3 regions of the Streptomyces sp. NPDC020801 genome follow, and region 2 is predicted to be linked to each of the others. Evidence: riboswitches for the same ligand, from Rfam matches in the RefSeq annotation. Region 2 holds a riboswitch; each other region holds the start of a gene.
What was found. Region 2 has a riboswitch for cyclic di-AMP ahead of ACH4UM_RS23215 (M23 family metallopeptidase). Riboswitches for the same ligand answer to the same signal wherever they lie in the genome.
Positions count from the first base shown of each region.

Region 1: it holds a riboswitch for cyclic di-AMP, as region 2 does, so the genes downstream of both, ACH4UM_RS26830 (transglycosylase family protein) here and ACH4UM_RS23215 (M23 family metallopeptidase) in region 2, are expected to answer to the same signal.
Region 3: it holds a riboswitch for cyclic di-AMP, as region 2 does, so the genes downstream of both, ACH4UM_RS12020 (peptidoglycan DD-metalloendopeptidase family protein) here and ACH4UM_RS23215 (M23 family metallopeptidase) in region 2, are expected to answer to the same signal.

Region 1 is NZ_JBIRST010000014.1:101,291-107,939, reverse strand. It holds gene eno (phosphopyruvate hydratase) at 106-1,392, opposite strand; gene ACH4UM_RS26830 (transglycosylase family protein) at 1,702-2,391, opposite strand; cyclic di-AMP (ydaO/yuaA leader) riboswitch at 2,396-2,563, opposite strand; gene ACH4UM_RS26825 (transglycosylase family protein) at 2,746-3,849, opposite strand; gene ACH4UM_RS26820 (cytochrome P450) at 4,017-5,300, opposite strand; gene ACH4UM_RS26815 (nucleoside triphosphate pyrophosphohydrolase) at 5,517-6,503, opposite strand; gene ACH4UM_RS26810 (SurA N-terminal domain-containing protein) at 6,602-6,649, opposite strand, start outside.
Region 2 is NZ_JBIRST010000011.1:125,930-132,578, reverse strand. It holds gene ACH4UM_RS23230 (GNAT family N-acetyltransferase) at 1-309, opposite strand, end outside; gene ACH4UM_RS23225 (HPr family phosphocarrier protein) at 487-768, shown strand; gene ACH4UM_RS23220 (GntR family transcriptional regulator) at 916-1,614, opposite strand; gene ACH4UM_RS23215 (M23 family metallopeptidase) at 1,950-2,708, opposite strand; cyclic di-AMP (ydaO/yuaA leader) riboswitch at 2,721-2,884, opposite strand; gene ACH4UM_RS23210 (M16 family metallopeptidase) at 3,109-4,497, opposite strand; gene ACH4UM_RS23205 (M16 family metallopeptidase) at 4,494-5,882, opposite strand.
Region 3 is NZ_JBIRST010000005.1:2,745-9,393, reverse strand. It holds gene ACH4UM_RS12030 (TetR/AcrR family transcriptional regulator) at 66-689, shown strand; gene ACH4UM_RS12025 (SGNH/GDSL hydrolase family protein) at 981-1,766, opposite strand; gene ACH4UM_RS12020 (peptidoglycan DD-metalloendopeptidase family protein) at 2,009-2,920, opposite strand; cyclic di-AMP (ydaO/yuaA leader) riboswitch at 2,925-3,082, opposite strand; gene ACH4UM_RS12015 (tyrosine-protein phosphatase) at 3,607-4,404, shown strand; gene ACH4UM_RS12010 (DUF6126 family protein) at 4,435-4,554, opposite strand; gene ACH4UM_RS12005 (helix-turn-helix domain-containing protein) at 4,551-5,174, opposite strand; gene ACH4UM_RS12000 (aspartate aminotransferase family protein) at 5,251-6,633, opposite strand; gene dxs (1-deoxy-D-xylulose-5-phosphate synthase) at 6,630-6,649, opposite strand, start outside.

The sequences.
Region 1 (6,649 bases), on a different contig from region 2:
ACGTCCCCGGACACGGTACGGGACCGAGTACGGGGACGTACGTACGACTGGCTAAGCCTTGACCCTCAACGGCTCAGCGGCCCGGCGGCCGGGCGGCTGAGCGGCTCAGCCCTTGAAGCGGGGGAAGGCCGAGCGGCCGGCGTACACCGCGGCGTCGTCGAGGATCTCCTCGATGCGCAGCAGCTGGTTGTACTTGGCGACGCGCTCGGAGCGGGCCGGGGCGCCGGTCTTGATCTGGCCGCAGTTGGTGGCGACGGCCAGGTCGGCGATGGTGACGTCCTCGGTCTCGCCGGAGCGGTGGGACATCATGCACTTGAAGCCGTTGCGCTGGGCCAGTTCGACGGCGTCCAGGGTCTCGGTCAGCGAGCCGATCTGGTTGACCTTGACGAGCAGCGCGTTGGCGGTGCCCTCCTCGATGCCGCGGGCCAGCCGCTCGGGGTTGGTGACGAACAGGTCGTCGCCGACCAGCTGGACCTTGTCGCCGAGCTTGTCGGTGATGACCTTCCAGCCGGCCCAGTCGTCCTCGAACAGCGGGTCCTCGATGGAGACCAGCGGGTAGGCCGCGACGAGCTCCTCGTAGTACTCCGTCATCTCGGCGGCGGAGCGCTCCTTGCCCTCGAAGAGGTACTTGCCGTCCTTGTAGAACTCGGAGGCGGCGACGTCGAGGGCGAGGGCGATCTGCTCGCCGGGGGCGTAGCCGGCTTCCTTGACGGCCTCGAGGATGAGGTCGAGGGCCTCGCGGTTGGAGCCGAGGTTCGGGGCGAAGCCGCCCTCGTCGCCGAGGCCGGTGGCCAGGCCCTTGCTCTTCAGGACCTTCTTCAGGGTGTGGTAGACCTCGGTGCCCCAGCGCAGGGCCTCGGAGAAGGACTCCGCGCCGATCGGGGCGATCATGAACTCCTGGATGTCCACGTTGGAGTCGGCGTGCGAGCCGCCGTTCAGGATGTTCATCATCGGCACCGGCAGCAGGTGCGCGTTCGGGCCGCCCAGGTAGCGGAACAGGGGCAGGTCGCTGGCCTCGGAGGCGGCGTGGGCGACGGCGAGGGAGACGCCGAGGATGGCGTTGGCGCCCAGCGAGCCCTTGTTGTCGGTGGCGTCCAGGTCGAACATGGCCTGGTCGATCAGGCGCTGCTCGGTGGCGTCGTAGCCGACCAGCTCCGGGCCGATCTGCTCGATGACGGCGAGGACGGCCTTCTCCACGCCCTTGCCCTGGTAGCGGTTGGGGTCACCGTCGCGGAGCTCGATGGCCTCGAAGGCGCCGGTGGAAGCGCCGGACGGGACGGCGGCACGACCCGTGCTGCCGTCGTCGAGGCCGACCTCGACCTCGACCGTGGGGTTGCCTCGGGAGTCCAGGATTTCCCGGGCTACGACGACGTCGATGGACGGCACGAGCATCTCCTTCGTGGATGTGACGCTGGTTGTGCGGGGCTGGTGTGCCTTGCGACTAGAGCCTAACCGCCGCGGGGCGTCGGCCGACCGACCGACCGTCCCGTGGACAGGGTGACCGTACACATTGTTCCTGCACGGAACAAAGGGAGAGGGGGAAACCGGGACCAGGAGGGGATGAAAAAGCCCCGCCCCGGTGCGTACGGGGGAACACGCACCGGGGCGGGGAGCCCGTGGGGATTGGGGGGAGCCCCACGTGGCCTCCGCAACCGGAGGCCACCTCTACGAGGGGCCTGTGGCCGGGCTACCGGCAGGCTGTCACTTCAGGTGCAGCTGCTGGCCCGGGTAGATGAGATTGGCGTCCTGGACGATGTCCTTGTTCAGCTCGAACAGCTTCTTCCAGCCGCCCTGGACGTGGCGCTTGGCGGCGATGGCGCTGAGGGTGTCGCCGGAGACCACCTTGTACTCGCCGTCGCCCTTCTTGACCTTCTTGCCGGTCGGGGTGGTGACGGTCTTCTTGGGGGCCGGACGCGTGGCGGAGCGGTTCGCGGCCTGCTGCCCGCCCGAGCGGGTGGTGGTGCTCTTGGTGGAGTTCTTCGGGGCGGAGGGGGCGCCGCCGGTGTACGCGGCGCCGGACAGGCCCTTGCCGCAGACCGGCCAGGCGCCCTTGCCCTGGCCCGCGAGGACCTTCTCGGCGACTGCTATCTGCTGCGACTTGGAGGCCAGGTCGGCGCGCGAGGCGTAGGCGGTGCCGCCGTACGCGGCCCAGGTGGAGTTGGTGAACTGCAGACCGCCGTAGAAGCCGTTGCCCGTGTTGATGGACCAGTTGCCGCCGGACTCGCACTGGGCGACCGCGTCCCACTCGGAGGCGGTGGCGGCGGAGGCGTTGCCGGCCGCCATCAGCGGGGCGGCGGCGACGGCGCCGGTGACACCGGCGAGCGCGAGGGTGCGGGTGGACCGCTGAAGGACGGTGGGACGGCGGTGCTTGCCCTTGCCGGAAAACAGCATGGATGGATCCCCTCACCGACGCCTGCGAGGTGAGCTGTCGGGTTCGGGCCGGTTGAGTTGCCCGGCCGTGCCCCTTTTGTGAGGCACGGCTCCACCCCTAGCCGCTCCGGCGAACTGCCCGGCACGGCACTTACCTTGGGTCCCCCGCTCCTGCCTGCGGCGCTTGACGCGACGACTGTTCCCGTACGGCCGCTGGCAGGATTCGGCGTTGCGGCAGCCGGGGCTCGCGGTGGCGAGCGGTCATGACCGTAGGCACGCGATCCGCCGAATTTCAAAGACGATCAGGGCTTCTGAGACTCATCCCACACTTTCACCGAATGGGACATTCGGCGCGAAGTGTGACGCGAACTCGCGCTACTTTGCGGTCGTTTCGACCGGGACATCCAGACTCTGACCGGCGACGATGTGGTTCGGGTCGGCACCGATGGCCTGCTCGTTCGCGGCGTAGAGCGCACGCCACCCGCCTTGGACGGCAAGGGAGTCGGCGATGGAGGCGAGGGAGTCGCCGGAGCGGACGGTGTAGGAGCTCTCCACCGACGCGCGCGCGTCCTCGTCGCCGCGCGAGGCGTGACGGCCCGCGGAGGCGGCCGTACGGCTGCCGGCCGGGTCCTCGGCGGCACTGCCGCCCCGATGCCGGCCGCCACCCAGCGCCCCGGTGTCCACCAGCGCCGAAGAACCACCACTCTGCCCCAAGTTGTCCGAGTCGCCGGACCCGGGGCTCATCGAGGGCGAGGCGCCGGGCGTTCCGGAGTCGCTCGCACCCGCAGTGGAGGACGAGTCGGACTTGGTCGAGTTGTCCGTTGTGGGCGAAGAGGCCGAGGAGGAGGGCTTGCCGGAGGGCCCGGTCGGCGATCCGGATGACCCGGAAGAACCCGAAGAACCAGATGAACCGGGCAAACCGGAAGTGTTCGCCGAAGAGCCGGGCGAACCGGATGATTTGGAGGAGCCCTGCGAGCCGTCCGACAGGCCGGGGTCCTTCACACCGGACGGGTTGGACGATCCGGATGACCCGGACGAGTTCGACGATCCGGACGAGCCGGACGAGTCATTCCCCACGCCGGTGTCGACGTTCGCCGCGCCGGAGTCCTTGCGGAGCCCGGAGAGCAGACCGCAGGTCGGCCAGGCGCCAGGACCGCGGTCGTCGAGTATCTTCTCGGCCACGGCTATCTGCTGGGACCGGCTGGCCTGGTCGGCACTCGGGGCGTAGTCGAGGCCGCCGTACTTCTCCCAGTCCTCCTGCGTCAACTGCAGGCCGCCGTAGTAGCCGTTGCCGTTGTCGGCGCTCCAGGAGCCGCCGCTCTCGCACTCCGCCACCTTGTCCCACGTGGTGCCGTCGGCAGCGCTCGCGGCGCCGGCGCCGAGGAGCGGGATGGCGATGGCGGATCCGGTCACTCCGGCGGCGACGAGGAGGGCCGGAGCCTGACGGGGGCGACGGTGACGACCGTTCCCGGAGAGCATGCGGAGACCTTTCGTGCGACAGCGGTGACCTGCGCGGCGGGTACAGCTCAGCGCCACGCTGATGCGTGAACGTATCGGGTGACGATCACTTGTCACAAGTTAATGCCGCGCAGATCACGTGAAGATCACGTAGTTGAACGCGTGTCATCTTTGCGCCCGCCGGGGACTCATACCGCCGGGGTGAACCGGACGGGCAGCGTACGCAGTCCGCGCATGATGAGTCCGCCACGCCAGCGCAGGTCGGCCGGTTCGGCGCCGAGCTGAAGGTCCGGCAGCCGGGTGAGCAGGGTGGCCAGCGCGGTCTGGCCCTCCAGGCGGGCGAGCGGGGCGCCCAGGCAGTAGTGGATGCCGTGGCCGTATCCCAGGTGCTGGTTGTCGCGCCGGGCGAGGTCGAGGGTGTCCGGGTCGGCGAACCGCGCCGGGTCCCGGTCGGCGGCGGCCAGGACGACCAGGACCGGATCGCCGGCGGCGATGTCCTGCCCGCCGATGGTGAGCGGGCGGGTGGCGAACCGCCAGGTGGCCAGCTCCACGGGGCCGTCGTAGCGCAGGAGTTCCTCCACCCCGGTCTCCAGCAGGCCGCGTTCCCCGGCCGCGAGGGAGGTCTGCAGCCGCTGCCGCTGTCCGGGGTGGGTGAGGAGGGCGTAGGTGCCGTTGCCGATGAGGTTGACGGTGGTCTCGAAACCGGCGAACAAGAGGATGAAGGCCATGGCGGCGGCCTCGTTCTCGGTGAGGTGCTCGCCGTGGTCGGAGGCGCGGATCAGGCCGGAGATGAGGTCCTCGCCCGGGCCGGGCTCGGCCGTGAGCGCCTCGCGCTTGCGGTGGATGAGGTCGGCGAGGTAGCCGCGCATCTTCTTCACCGACCGGGCGACCCCGCCGCGCGGCCCCCCGCCGTGCCGGATCATCATGCCCGCCCAGTCCCGGAAGTCGTCCTGGTCCTCGCGCGGGACGCCGAGCAGGTCGCAGATGGCGTAGATGGGCAGCGGGAAGGCGAACTCGTGGATGAGGTCGGCGGTGCCGCGCCCGGCGAACCGGTCGATGAGGTCGTCGGCCAGCTCCTGCACGCGGGGCGCGAACTCGGCGACGCGGCGGGGGGTGAACGCCTTGCTGACCAGGCGGCGCAGCCGGGTGTGGTCCGGCGGGTCGATGTTGAGCAGATGCGTCATCAGTTCGGCCTTGCGCTCGCCGGGGATGCCCGTCTTGCCCTTGGCGTGCGCGGGCTCGTCGTGGTGCGCGGGGTTCTTGCTCAGCCGCTGGTCGGCCAGGGCCTGCTTGGCGTCGGCGTAACGCGTGACCAGCCATGCCTCCACACCGCTGGGCAGCCGGGTGCGATGCACGGGGGCGTGCTCGCGGAGCCAGGCGTACGCGGGGTAGGGGTTGCTCGCGAACTCCCAGGTGAACAGGGCGGGCGGGGTGCCGGCGGAGGCGGATGGGGTGGGGGGCTGGTCATGCATGGGGCCGACCATAGCCGCCGGGTCGCCCACCGAGGGGCTCGCCCTCGCCGCCCCTGCCCTTCCCGTCCCTGCGGGGCCGCGGCCCAGGGACCCGCCGTCCCCGGAGCGTTGCCGGTGCCGGCCGGTGGCCGGTGGGGCACCGGCCGGTGGGGCCGGGAGCGCCCGCGCGGTGGAGCCGTGTGTCCGTACGGCCCGGGCCCCTTGCAGTCCCCTCCGTTACACGCCCTCCGTCTTCCTGATCGCGTCCCGGTAGGTGCGGGCCGCCGCCCGCAGCGCCGCCTCCGGGTCGACGCCCTCCGCCTCTGCGCGGGCGGCCAGGGCCAGCAGTTCGTAGCCGACGCCCTCCGCCTTCGGCAGCGGCACCTCCAGGCCCGCCGTGCGGACCCGGGACGCCAGCTTGGCGGCGAGGGCGAGGCCGGGCTGACCGAGGGGGACGCCCTCCGTGACCGAGGTGCGCCGCTTCTCCTGGGCCTTGGTGCGCAGCCAGTGCTCCTTGACCTCGTCCGGGGTGGTGGCCGTCTCGTCGCCGAAGACGTGCGGGTGGCGGTGGATCAGCTTGGTGACGATGCCGCCGGCCACGTCGTCGATGGAGAAGGGTTCCTCCGGGTCCTCCTCGGCGATACGGGCGTGGAAGACGACCTGGAGCAGCACGTCGCCCAGCTCCTCGCACAGCTCCTCCCGGTCGCCGTCCTCGATCGCCTCGACCAGCTCGTACGCCTCCTCGATGCCGTACTTCGCCAGGCCCTCGTGGGTCTGCCGGGACGACCAGGGGCACTCGGCGCGGATGCGGTCCATGACCTGGACGAGGTCGAGCAGCCGGGCCCCGGGCAGGTCGTAGGAGGCGGGGAGCAGCTCCAGCTCCGGCATGGCGACGCGGCCGGAGCCGGCCAGCCGGGCGAGGCCGTCGGTCAGGGCGGGCTCGCCCTCGCCGGTGGCCACGACCACCACCGTGCGCCCGCCGGCGCACGCCTCGACCAGTTCCCGGGCGGTGGGCGCGGCCTCGTCCACGGCTATCCCGGCCTCGCGCAGATACGGCAGCTGCGGGTGCGCCCCGTCCGCGCACAGCACCCGGCCGGCCGAGCGCAGCGCCTGCCAGGCGGGCCAGGACAGCAGCCCGGGGGCGACCCGGTGGCTGGTGGTGAGCAGGACGATGCGGCCGGGGGCGTCGGCTTCGGTGGCGGCGGTCGAGCTGGTGGTGTTCACGCTCCGAACGTAACCCACGGGGCCGACGGCCCCACGAGTTGTCCACAGGGCGTGGGCCGACGGTTGTCCACAGGGCGTGGGCCGCCGGCCGGCCGCCGCTATGCCGGCTGCTGGGTGCCCGCCGCCGAGACGTCCCTGAGCCACGG
Region 2 (6,649 bases):
CATTCCGTCGGCACCGATGCGGTCATAGCGTACGGTGGCGATGAACTCGCCGCCGACCGTGGCCGCGAGTCCCACCCGGTCCACGAAGTCGTGGTGCGTGAAGCGGTGGACGTCCTTCGCGGACAGGCGTGGGTAGGGCGCGAAGAAGCGGTAGTACTTGGACTCGTCCGACACCTGCTCGTAGAAGCTGACCAGGCGGTCGGCGTCGTGGGCGGTGATGGGGCGGATCCGTGCGGTGCCACCGTCACGCAGCACCACGTCGGCCTCCCAGTGGGCGGGGTACTCATGCCGGTCCGACGAGGTCTGCATGGGGCCCAGAGTACGGCTCGCGTCCGACAACGGCGCGAGGCAGTCTGTGGAGGACACACATCGGACCGAGGCCGCGGTCCGACGCCACCCGGGGACGGAACACCTGACTGTTCCCGGCCTGCTTCACGTGTGGGAAACTGGTCTAGACAACCCTGATACACCGAAGGGCAGCATCACATGGCTGAGCGCCGCGTCAACGTCGGCTGGGCCGAGGGCCTTCACGCCCGCCCCGCTTCCATCTTCGTCCGGGCCGCCACGGCCGCAGGTGTCCCCGTGACGATCGCCAAGGCCGACGGCACCCCCGTCAACGCGGCCTCCATGCTGGCCGTTCTCGGCCTCGGCGCCCAGGGAGGCGAGGAGGTCGTCCTGGCCTCCGACGCCGAGGGCGCCGACGCCGCGCTCGACCGGCTGGCCAAGCTGGTCTCCGAAGGCCTCGAGGAGCTCCCCGAGACGGTCTGATCCATGCTCGCGCGATGAAGCCGCGTCGCCCTTCCGGGCGGCGCGGCTTCGCTTTTCACACACGCCCGCAGAAATTACCGGCACCTGAAAAAGGGCAAGGGGAAATACCCCTCCACTGAATATCCCTCTTTGTATACGGCGCCCGTGTTAATGCCGAAGACCTGACATGTTGACGGCATGTTGCGAAGTCCTCACACGGTCGGCGCGGCCCGCCGCCGCGCCGGGGAAACGCAACCGGTGTGCGCCGGTCACGCGCTCGGCGTGCAGGGCGGTCAGCGCCCGCGCCCGCTCGCCGTCGCCGCGCGCGAGGGCGTCCACGATGGCGCCGTGCTCGGCCCAGGACTCCACGGGATCGGCCGGCGCCGCCACCGTGTACATCCAGGCGATCTTGTGCCGCAGCTGGGTGAGCATCGAGGTCAGCGCAGGGCTGCCGCAGGCCTGGGCGAGTGTCTCGTGGAACCAGCCCCCCAGCGAGCGCAGATCCTCGGTACTGCCCCTGCGCGCCCGCTCCTGCCCCAGCCGCACCAGGCCGCGCAGCACCTTGAGATGGGCTTCCGTGCGCCGCTGGGCGGCGCGGGCGGCGCCGAGCGGCTCCAGGAGCATCCGCATCTCCAGCAGGTCACCGGCCTCCTGCTCGGTCGGCTCCGCGACGCACGCGCCCGCGTGCCGCCGGGTCACCACGAAGCCCTCGGCCTCCAGGGTGCGCAGGGCCTCGCGCACGGGGACGCGCGAGACGCCGTAGCGGCGGGCGAGGACTTCCTCGGTGAGCCGGGTGCCGCGCTCATGGACACCGGCGACGATGTCGTCCCGGATCGCCGTGCACACCGAGTGCGCCGGAATACGCATGACCGACCTCCGCCTTAATCCCCGTGAAACGTCGACGATGGACGTGTGTTCCGTGACTCTATTGCAATGAGCCGGAATTTCCGACGGCGGGCCGGAATCCATGGATATTTTTTGGACAGCGGGCGGTCCGGAACATCCGAAAACACCGAAAGCCCCGGCTCGGGAGCCGGGGCTTCGGGGGGTCTTCGACGGCGGTGCGCCGGACCTCCTGCGGACAGGCGCCGGACGCCCCGCCTGCCGGTGCCGGATGCCGGCGCGGCTCGGCGTCCAACGCCCGCGGGGGCCGGTGCCGGATGCCGGCGCGGCTCGGCGCCGGGCACCCACACGGGTCCGCCTCAGACGTTCACGCCGTGCTTGCGGAGGTAGGCCACGGGGTCGATGTCGGAGCCGTAGTCCGGAGTCGTACGGGCCTCGAAGTGCAGGTGCGGTCCGGTGACGTTGCCGGTCGCGCCGGACAGGCCGATCTGCTGACCCGGGGTGACCTTCTGGCCCACCGAGACGCCGATGGACGACAGGTGGCCGTACTGGGTGTACGTGCCGTCGGCCATCCTGATCACGATCTGGTTGCCGTACGCCCCGCCCCACCCGGTCTGGACGACGGTCCCCACGCCGACCGCATGGACCGTGGTGCCGCTCGCGGCGTGGAAGTCGATGCCTGTGTGGGAGCCGGAGGACCACAGGGACCCGCCGGCCTTGTAGCCGGTGGAGACGTAGGAGCCGAAGACCGGCGGCACGAAGGTGTTGAGACGCTTGCGCTCGGCCTCCCGGGCGGCGCGGGCCTTGGCCTCGCGCTCCTTCTTCGCCTGCTCCGCGGCCCTCTTGCGTGCGGCCTCCTCGGCCAGCTTCTGCTCGGCGGCCTGCTTCTGGGCGGCTGCCTGGGCGTCGATCTTCTCCGCGACGGTGTCGCCGATGGTGATGACCGGGGTGAGGCCGGTGTCCTCGGGTGAGGGAGTCTCGGCGGCCAGGGCCGGGGCGGCGCTGAGGGTGCCGATGACGCCGGTGGTGGTGAGGGCCGCGACGCTCGCCGCGCGGGCGGTGGTGCGGTGCATCCGGCCGGGACGGCGGTGCTTCCCGGTGGCGCGGGTGAACGCCATGTAGTGGCTGGTCCTTTCCTTCCCTGTCGCCTACCGGGTTAGCTGACGGGTTCGGAGCAGGAAGGTCTCCTACGGACCCCCTCGCTGCGCGCGCGGGCGTCCGATTCACCCCAGGGACTGGATGGGTCCCCGGCTCCCCTGGCTCGCGCCGTACGGGGACTCGGCGATGGCTGTCCGGTGCCGCGGGTGCGGCGCACTGCCCGACGAACAGCCGGACCGACGCTAAACGGGGCCGCTTTCAATTCCCAAACGGATCAGAGGTTTTGTAGCGCAGGCCACAGGGCAGACAGGCAGGCTCTCCCCTAATTCGGACATCAAGGGGCCCTGGTGACGCTTCGGTCACCAGGGCCCCACGCGCGCGTGCGCATCGACCGCCGCCGAGGTCGGCGGCGGCGTGCCCCTACTCGGCCGCCACGACGGTGACTTGACCGATGCCGAGGGCCTCGACGGGCTCCTTGATCTGCGCCGCGTCCCCGACGAGCACCGTCACCAGACGGTCCACCGGGAAGGCGCCCACCACCGCGGCGGTGGCCTCCACGGTGCCGGTGGCGGCGAGCTGCTGATAGAGCGTTGCCTGGTAGTCGTCCGGAAGGTGCTGCTCGACCTGGTCGGCGAGCGTGCTCGCCACGGCGGCCGCGGTCTCGTACTTCAGCGGCGCCACACCGACGAGGTTCTGCACGGCGACGTCCCGCTCGGCGTCGGTGAGACCTTCGGCGGCGAGCTTGCGCAGCACCGTGAAGAGGTCGTCCAGGGCCGGGCCGGTGTTCGGGGTGTCGACCGAGCCGCTGATCGCGAGCATCGCGGCGCCCGAGCCGTCGGGGGCCGAGCGCAGCACTTGGCCGAACGCCCGCACGCCGTAGGTGTAGCCCTTCTCCTCGCGCAGGACACGGTCCAGGCGGGAGGTGAGGGTGCCGCCGAGGCAGTAGGTGCCGAGCACCTGGGCGGGCCACACGCGTTCGTGGCGGTCGGGGCCGATGCGGCCCATGAGCAGCTGCGTCTGGACGGCGCCGGGACGGTCCACGATCACCACGCGGCCGGTGTCGTCGGCGGTCACCGGCGGCACGGGCCGCGGCTTGGCCGGCGAACCCGCCCAGGCGCCCAGGGTCTCGCCGAGCAGCTCGTCGAGGTCGATGCCGGTGAGGTCGCCGACGACCACGACGGTGGCCGTGGCGGGGCGCACGTGCCGGTCGTAGAAGGCGCGGACGGCTGCGGAGTCGATGGCGCCGACCGTCTCCTCGGTGCCCTGGCGGGGGCGCGACATGCGCGCGGTGGCCGGGAAGAGCTCCTTTGAGAGCTCCTTGGCGGCGCGGCGGGAGGGGTTGGCCAGCTCGTGCGGGATCTCGTCGAGCCGGTTGCGCACCAGGCGCTCGACCTCGCTGTCGGCGAAGGCGGGTGCCCGGAGGGCGTCGGACAGCAGGCCGAGTCCCTTGGCCAGGCGGGAGGCCGGGACCTCCAGGCTCAGCCGTACGCCGGGATGGTCGGCGTGCGAGTCGAGGGTGGCACCCGCACGCTCCAGCTCGGCGGCGAACTCCTCGGCGGAGTGCTTGTCGGTACCCTCGGAGAAGGCCCGCGCCATGATCGTGGCGACGCCGTCCAGACCGGCCGGCTCGGCGTCCAGGGGCGCGTCCAGTAGTACCTCGACGGCGACGACCTGCTGGCCGGGGCGCTGGCAGCGCAGCACCGTCAGGCCGTTGTCCAGCGTGCCGCGCTCCGGCGCCGGGAACGCCCAGGGCCTGGCCTCGCCCGCCTGCGGCCGGGGGTGGAAGTCCATCGTGGCGAGCTCGGTCACTTCGCCGCCTCCTCGGTGTCGTCGGTGGCCGCGGCGTCCGTGTCCGTGGCATCGGCTGCACGTGCCGTCTCAGCCTGGTCGGCTGCGATCGGCTCGTAGACGAGCACCGCCCGGTTGTCGGGGCGCAGGCGGGTCTTGGCGACCTCCTGGACCTCCTCGGCAGTCACCTCCAGTACACGCTTGACGGCGGTGAGGGCGAGCTGCGGGTCGCCGAACAGGACGGCGTACCGGCACAGTTCGTCGGCGCGGCCCGCGACCGTGCCGAGCCGGTCCAGCCACTCGCGCTCCAACTGGGCCTGGGCGCGCTCCATCTCCTCGGTGGTGGGGCCCGCCTCGGCGAACCGGGCGAGTTCCTCGTCGATGGCGGCTTCGATGACCGGGACCTCGAAGTCGCCGGAGGTCTTCACGTCCAGCCAGCCCAGGGAGGGCGCCCCGGCCAGCCGCAGCAGGCCGAACCCGGCGGCGACGGCCGTACGGTCGCGGCGCACCAGGCGGTTGTACAGGCGGGAGGACTCGCCGCCGCCGAGGACGGTCAGCGCCAGGTCTGCCGCGTCGCACGCGCGCGTGCCGTCCTGCGGCAGCCGGTAGGCGGCCATCAGGGCGCGGGCCGGGACCTCCTCCTCCACGACCTCGCGCAGCTGGCCGCCGATGACGTCGGGCAGGGAGCCGTCACGGGGCTCGGGCTTGCCGTCGTGGGACGGGATGGAGCCGAAGTACTTCTCGATCCACGCGAGCGTCTGCCGCGGGTCGATGTCGCCGACGACCGAGAGGACGGCGTTGTTGGGCGCGTAGTACGTGCGGAAGAACGCGCGCGCGTCATCCAGGGTGGCCGCGTCCAGGTCGGCCATGGAGCCGATGGGCGTGTGGTGGTAAGGATGGCCCTCCGGGTAGGCGAGGGCGGTCAGCCGCTCGAAGGCGGTCCCATAGGGGACGTTGTCATAGCGCTGGCGGCGCTCGTTCTTGACGACGTCCCGCTGGTTCTCCATCGACTCGTCGTCCAGTGCCGCGAGCAGGGAGCCCATGCGGTCGGCCTCCAGCCAGAGCGCGAGCTCCAGCTGGTGGGCGGGCATGGTCTCGAAGTAGTTGGTGCGCTCGAAGCTGGTGGTGCCGTTGAGCGATCCGCCCGCGCCCTGCACCAGCTCGAAGTGACCGTTGCCCTTCACCTGCGCGGAGCCCTGGAACATCAGGTGCTCGAAAAGGTGAGCCAGACCGGTCCGTCCCTTGACCTCGTGGCGGGAGCCGACGTCGTACCAGAGGCACACCGCCGCGACCGGGGTCAGGTGGTCCTCGGAGAGCACCACGCGCAGCCCGTTGGCCAGGCGGTGCTCGGTCGCTGTCAGGCCGCCGGAGCCTGCCTCGGCTGTGGCCGTGTGACCCATGGGCATGTACGTCCCTTCGATCGCGGTGGCGGTCTGGAACCGCCGTTTTCCTGCCGGTCCTGCCACTGTATGCAAGCGCGTGGACGCCTGGCGAAGTTCCCGGAGCTCGTACGCCGAGAGCGAGAACGCCCCGCACCCACCGCACGCGCGTGGGAGCCACCCGCGAGCGCCGGACGCGGCCCGCTGCCGGGTGCCGTGGACGCGCCGGGGCACTCGTACCCCGAGCGGAACTGTCTGCCCCGCACCGGAAAGTCGGTGCCGGCTCGCGCGCCGCGCGCCCTCACGACCGGCCGACTGCCGAGCCGCCTCGGGCGACTCGCCTCGAGGGCAGCCGGGCACGCCGGCGGCGGCGCCGGTGCGGCTGGGGACCCTGTGGGACCCGTGGGCGCTGGGGCACGCGAGGCGGCAGGGATGCCGACGGGACGCCCCGCGACGGGACGCGGATGCGTCCGAAGGCGCCCGGGCGGAGAACTGAACGGTCCAGCACGGCACACCCCGGCACGCACGTCCCCGGCCTCCTGGGCACCGGCGCCAGGCCCGCGGGAACATCACGGCCCGTCCCAAGCCCGCTCCGGACAAAGGGAAGTCACTCCGCGGAGCGAACACCGCGTTCGCCCGGGAGGGCGAAGACCGCGGGTCCGTCCGAAGGCGCGCCGGGGGCGGACGCCCCAGCAGTGGTAACCCTCCTGCGCGGCCGGACGCTGGGCAGGGCGGACCGGGGCGGCGCGAACCGGGGCGGGGCGGCGCGAACCGGGGCGGGGCAGGGCGGCGCG
Region 3 (6,649 bases), on a different contig from region 2:
GCAGCGGTGGCGTGTGTGGCCAGGTCTCGCCTTGTCCCTGTGACACGAGCGATTAGGGTGACCGCGTGGCGAGAGTGCGGTTGAGCGTGGCGGAGCGGCGCGGGGAGTTGCTGAGAGCGGCCATCGAGCAGATCGAGGCACGGGGTGTGGCGGCGGTACGGATCGCCGATGTGGCCTCGGCCCTGGGCGTGAGCAACGCGCTGGTGCTCTATCACTTCTCGACGAAGGAGCAACTGGTCTCCGCCGCCTTCACGCACGCCGCCGAGGACGACCTCGCGCACCTGCGCAAGCTGCTGGGCCGGCGTACGACGGCGCTGCGCCGGCTGCGGGCCGCGGTGCGCTGGTACGCGCCGACCGGAACCGCCAAGGGCTGGCGGCTGTGGATCGAGAGCTGGGCGGCCGCGCTGCGTGAACCCGCGCTTCGGGAGGTCGCGCGGGATCTGGACCGGCAGTGGAAGACGGCCATCACCGGGGTGATCGCCGAGGGCGTGACGGCGGACGAGTTCCGGTGCCCGGACCCCGCCGGCGCCGCCCTGCGTCTGACGGCCCTGCTGGACGGGCTGGCCGTGCAGATGACCGCCTACGACGGCGCGGTCTCCCGCGCGCGGGCTCAGCAGTGGGTGGACGATGCGCTCGCCCGCGAACTGGGTCTGCAGCACGCGGCGCCGACGGCCGCGGCGGCGCGGTGACGCCGCCCGCGCGGGACCCAGGCTCCCTGCGCCCCAGGACTGCGGGCACCGCGGCTGCCTGCGCCCCAGGACTGCGGGCACCGCCGCTGCCCGCAGTCCTGGGGCGGGCAGCGCCGCTGCCCGCACGCCGATGCTGCGGGTGGCTCCGCTCCCGCCCGCCGGGCCATGACCACAACCGTCCGCTCCGCCGCCGGGCCGCGACGGCGACCGCTCACCCGTCACCCCATGCCGCTGCCGCGACCACGACCACGGCCGTGACCGTGACCGGCCTCAGGCCTCAGACCTCAGACCTCAGGCCACCGACTCGATGCGCATCTTGATGTCGTCCGGCGACAGGGTGCCCTTGGCCGTCACGTGGTCGCCCGAGGACTGGCCGCGCAGCCGGCGGCCGATCCACGGGACCAGGTACTCGCGCGCCCAGTGGACGTCGTCGCGGCGGATGTCCAGGGTGCCGCGGGGCGGCAGCGGCGGCCACGGCTGCTCCGGATCGGCCGGGACGTCGAGACCGAGGATCTGGCCGGCGCGCAGCGCCACGCGCGTGTGCCCCTCGGGCGAGAGGTGCAACCGGTCGTGGTCCCAGGCGCGGCGGTCCTGGACGGTCCGCAGGGACCACAGGTCCAGCACCGGGCAGCCGTACCGGTCGGCGATGGCCCGCACATGCCCGTTGTACGTGGCGATCCTGCCGCGCAGGTGCTTGAGCACGGGCACGCCCCGGGTGTCGAAGCCGGTGGTCACCATGACGGTGCCGGCGACGGCCGCGAGCCGGGCGACCGCCTTCTCGAAGCGTTCGGCCACTTCGTCGGGATCGGTGCCGGGACGGATGATGTCGTTGCCGCCGGCACAGAACGAGACCAGGTCGGGGGCGAGTTCGACGGCCCGCGGGACCTGGTCCGCCACGATCTGGTCGAGCAGCTTTCCGCGCACGGCGAGATTGGTGTACTGGAAGTCGCCCTCGGGCCGCCGGTCGGCGAGCAGTACGGCGAACCGGTCGGCCCAGCCGACGAACGCTCCGTCGGGGCCGGGGTCGCCGACGCCCTCGGTGAAGCTGTCCCCCACCGCCACGTACGACCCGATCACTGATCTGCTGTCACTCTTCGAATCGTCTGCCACATCGGCCCATGATTCACCTTCGAATGTGACCTACGCGACCGTAGGCAGGGGTTGACGGGCGGTGAGATAAGCCACGTCAACTGCATGCCCCACCTGGGAATACGCGGCGACACCACGGTGGTGGAACACCGAAGGCCGGACCCGGGGATCGTGGGTCCGGCCTTCGGCTGCGTGTCAGGCAGGTGGTCGTGAGGGTGTGCGCGCGGCCGTCAGCCGACGGCGACGCCGTGCGAGCGGAGGTAGGCGACCGGGTCCGTGTCCGAGCCGTAGTCCGGGGTGGTGCGGATCTCGAAGTGCAGGTGCGGGCCGGTCACGTTGCCGGTGGCACCGGACAGGCCGAGCTGCTGGCCCTCGGCCACGCTCTGGCCCGCCGAGACGGAGAGGGCGGACAGATGGCCGTACTGGGCGTAGTGGCCGTCGCCGAGCCGGATGACGACCTGGTTGCCGTACGCGCCGCCCCAGCCGGCGGAGACGACGGTGCCCGCGGCCACGGCCCTGACCGGGGTGCCGGTCGGGACGACGAAGTCGACGCCGGTGTGGTAGCCGCTGGACCACATGCTGCCGGCCACGTGGTAGCCGGTGCCGCCGGCCACCGGAAGGGTGTACCCGGTGGAGGTGGTCTCGGCCGCCCTGGTCACCGTCGTGGCCTTCGAGGCGGAGGACGAGGACGGCGTCGCGGACGCCGGTGCCTTCGAGGCCTTCGAAGACGTAGCTGCCTTCGAAGGCGCGGGCGTCCGGACGGCGCCGGTCGCCGCGGCCTTGCCGCCGAGCGTCAGCCGCAGGCCCGGGTGGATCAGCGAGGGCTTGTCGCCGACGGCCCGGCGGTTGTCCGCGTAGAGCCGGTGCCAGCCGCCGCGGACGTGCTGCTCCTCGGCGATCTTCGAGAGACAGTCGCCGGTGCGGACGGAGTAGGTCCGGACGCCCGCACCCTCGGTGGCCGTCCGCTCCGCCACCGCGGCGGTGCGCACGGGCTTTTCCGGAACGGCCTTCGCCGGGGCGGCGTGCGCGCCGGTGGCCCCGATCAGCGGCAGGGCGAGAGCGGCGCCGCCCGTACCGGCGGCGGCGATGGAACGGGTGAGGCGCTGGGTCTTCGGACGGCGGTGCTTACCCTTCGCGGGCATGGCGGATTCCTCTCCGGCGCCTGCGAGGTGAGCTGTCGGGTTCGGACTGGAGATGCCCGGCCGCGGTGGTCGCGGCTTCACCCCTAGCCGTTCCGGAGAGACCGGAACAGGCGTGGTACCTGTGGGTCCCCCGCTCCTGCCGTGCACGGGTGGGTGTGCGGGTCCCGGACGACGGCAGGACTGTGCGTCCGTCCGGATCGGTGTGGAACGTAAGCGACCCGGACGCACAGGGACAAGCAGATGGTTCCGTTCGTACCCGTTTCGCTTGATCCGTTACGGGAATTACCGTCACCCTCCGTTGATTCACCCGGCTTTCCCTTTCCTCAATTCACTGGAAAACCGCTGGAATTACGTGGGCATGACGAGCGACGGACGGTCACAAGTATGAGCCTGATCACGTGCGGCATTCCAGAGTCCTTCATTTGAGGGCGAGTTGGAATCAAGGCTGCAATACCGACATAAACCTCAAGAAGTCATAAGAGACCTCAATTGCAACGGATGCGAAAAACCGTTGCAGTCGAGACGCGCCCACGACGCGCCCGGGCCGGGACGACGCTCTCGCCACCGAGAACACACCGCACCGCGCTTGGACGTGGACAACTCATTGCCCCAGGAATCCATGTCGTATCGTCGAAGCCGCGCCCGCCGACGAGCCGCGAAGGCGGGGCCGAAAGGGAGGAGTTCCCGTGACGCAGCAGGTCCCGTCGACCGAGCCCGAGCTGGCCGGAGTGCGCAACTTCCGCGATGTGGGCGGGCTGCCGACCTTGGACGGACGGCGGGTGCGGCACGGAGTGCTGTTCCGCAGCGGCCACCTCGCGCACGCGACCGGCGAGGACACGGCGTTCCTGTCCTCGCTGGGACTGCACACCATCTTCGACTTCCGCAACGCGGCCGACCAGAAGCTCGAGGGGCCGGACGTCGAGCTGCCCGGGGTCCGCAATGTGAACCTGCCGCTGAGCGACCCGGCGGACGGCGCCGAGTTCTGGAAGATGGTGCGCGACGGCGACCTCGACCAGCTGCGCGGGATCCTGGCCGACGGCAAGGGCGCGGACCGGATGATCGCCTCCTACCGCATGATCATCAAGGAGCGCACCGCCGAGCACTCCCAGGTGCTGCACGCCATCGCCGAGGACAGCGTGCCCGCCCTCATGCACTGCGCCGCCGGCAAGGACCGCGCGGGGCTGTCGATCGCCGTGACCCTGCTCGCCGTGGGCGTGGAGCGGGAGGCGATCGTGGCGGACTACCTGGAGTCCAACGCCAAGCACCGCCGCTACAAGGTGCACCGCAGCGGCACCTCGGCCTCGGCCTACTCCCCCGAGGTCATGGAGCTGCTCAGCCCCCTGTTCGACGCGCGGGCGGAGTATCTGACGGCGGCCCTGGAGACCATCGAGGAGACCTGGGGCGGTGTCGACACCTACCTGGAGCGGGGTCTGCGGCTCGCCCCGCGGACCCGGGAGCGCCTTCGGGAACGGCTGATCGACTGACCCGGCCGGCTCCGGCGGCCCGCCCCGCGGCTACTTGGCGCCGACCTCGAACAGCAGCCAGACGAAGGCGGCGAAGAGGTGCCCGACGGCGATGTAGATGATGAGCCGGATCCACAGGGCACGCGGGAACTTCTCTTCCATGTTGCTCATGGTGTCTCTCCGGTGTGGGGGCCCAGGCACAGCGCGGCCGTGGGACTCTGCAGCAGGGTGTGGACGAAGAGGAGCTCGAGCCCGTCCGGGTCCTCGGCGGCGATGCGGTGCGGGGTGAGCGAGTCGAAGTGCGCGCTGTCGCCCGGTGCGAGCAGGTGCGCCGCGTCCCCCAGGCGCAGCCGCAGGCGGCCCTTGAGGACGTACAGCCACTCCTCGCCGGGGTGGACGCGCACGATGTCGCCCTGGGAGCCGTGCGGCACCCGGACCCTCAGGGCCTGCATCCCGCGCCCGGACGCGCCCGTCTGCCAGTACGTCCAGCCGCCGGCCCGGGTGGGTTCCATCTCCGCGGCCCGCACGACGGCGTCCCGGCCGGGGACCGACTCACCGAGCAGCTCGGAGACCGTCGTACCGTAGACGCGGGCGAGCGCGAGCAGCATCGGCAGCGAGGGCTGGCGCTGTCCGGTCTCCAGACGGGAGAGGTGGGCGGGCGACAGCCCGGCGGCGCGGGCCGCGGCCTCCAGGGTCAGGGAGGCGCGGCGGCGCAGCGCACGCAGCTGTGGTGCGACGGCGGGCAGGTTCTCGACCGGCCCCGCCGAGGGCTCGGACTCGGAAGAGCTCATGCCCCCATTCATCCGCAGTCTTGCCTCTGCGGCAAATTTCTTGCCTAAGAGGCAAAAACTCCTCGTCCGGCAGTGCTCACCGGTTGGCAACGGCCTGCTTGACCAGCGTCTTCCCGAAGTCCCACATCAGCCCGCCGCCGTGCGCGTCGTCCATCACGGCGGTGAAGGCGTCCACGAACCGGTCCACCTCCCGCTCGCCGACGACCAGCGGCGGGATCAGCTTGATCACCTCCATGTGGTCGCCGGAGACCTGGGTCAGGATCCGGTGCCGTTGCAGCAGCGGTACGACCACCATCTGCGCGAACAGGCCCTTGCGGGCCGCCTGCAGCATGGCCCAGCGGCCGCGCAGCTTCAGCGAGTTCGGCCGGCCGAACTCGATGCCGATCATCAGGCCCCGGCCGCGCACGCCGGCCAGCAGCTCGTACTTGCCGACCAGCGCCGCCAGCCGGGACTTCAGCAGCTCGCCCGTGGCCCGGGCGTTCGCGACGATCTGCTCGTTCTCCATCACGGACAGCACGGCCAGGCCCGCCGCCATGGCCTGGGCGTTGGACCCGAAGCTCGCCGAGTGGACCAGCACCCGGTCGATCGACGAGTAGACCTTCTTGAAGATCCAGTCCTTGCCGAGCGTCGCGCTCACCGGCACATAGCCGCCCGAGAGGGCCTTGGCCACGCACACCAGGTCCGGCTCGACGCCGCCCTCGTGCTGGTAGGCGTAGAAGTCCCCGGTCCGGCCGAGGCCCGTCTGCACCTCGTCGGCGATGAGCAGGGCCTTGTGCTTGTGCAGCAGCTCCTGGGCGGCGCGCAGATAGCCGGGCGGCGCCTCGTGCACGCCCTTGCCCTGGATCGGCTCGACGATCAGCGCGGCCACGTCGCCCTTGCGCAGCTCGCGGGCGAGCGCGTCGAGGTCGCCGAGCGGCACGGCGGTGTCGGGCAGCAGCGGGGCGAAGCCGTCCCGGAATCCCTCCTCGCCGTTCACCGACAGCGAGCCGGTGGTCAGGCCGTGGAAGGAGTGCTCGCAGTACAGCACGCGCGGCCTGCCGGTGGCGCGGCGGGCGAACTTCAGCGCGGTCTCCACCGCTTCGGTCCCGCTGTTGCCGAAGAACACCCGGTCCAGGTGCGGGCTGTGGGTGAGCAGCCGCTCCGCCAGCAGGCCGGGCAGCGGCTGGCAGTCGAAGCGGGTGAGGTCGGCGAGCTGGGCGTCCAGGACGTCGTGCAGCGCCCTGCGGACGACCGGATGGTGCCGGCCCAGGCCCATCACCCCGAACCCGGCGAGCATGTCCAGGTAGTCGTTGCCGTCGGCGTCCCAGAAGTAGGCGCCCTCGGCCCGCTCGTAGACCTTGTCGAAGCCGATCGTGTGCAGCATGCGCGGCAGTTGGTGGTTGAGGTGCCTGGCGTGCAGCTGGTAGCGCTCGCCGCCGCGCTCGGCCAGGAGGGCGCCGAGGTCGAACTCCGTGGTCATTGGGTTGTCTCCTTGA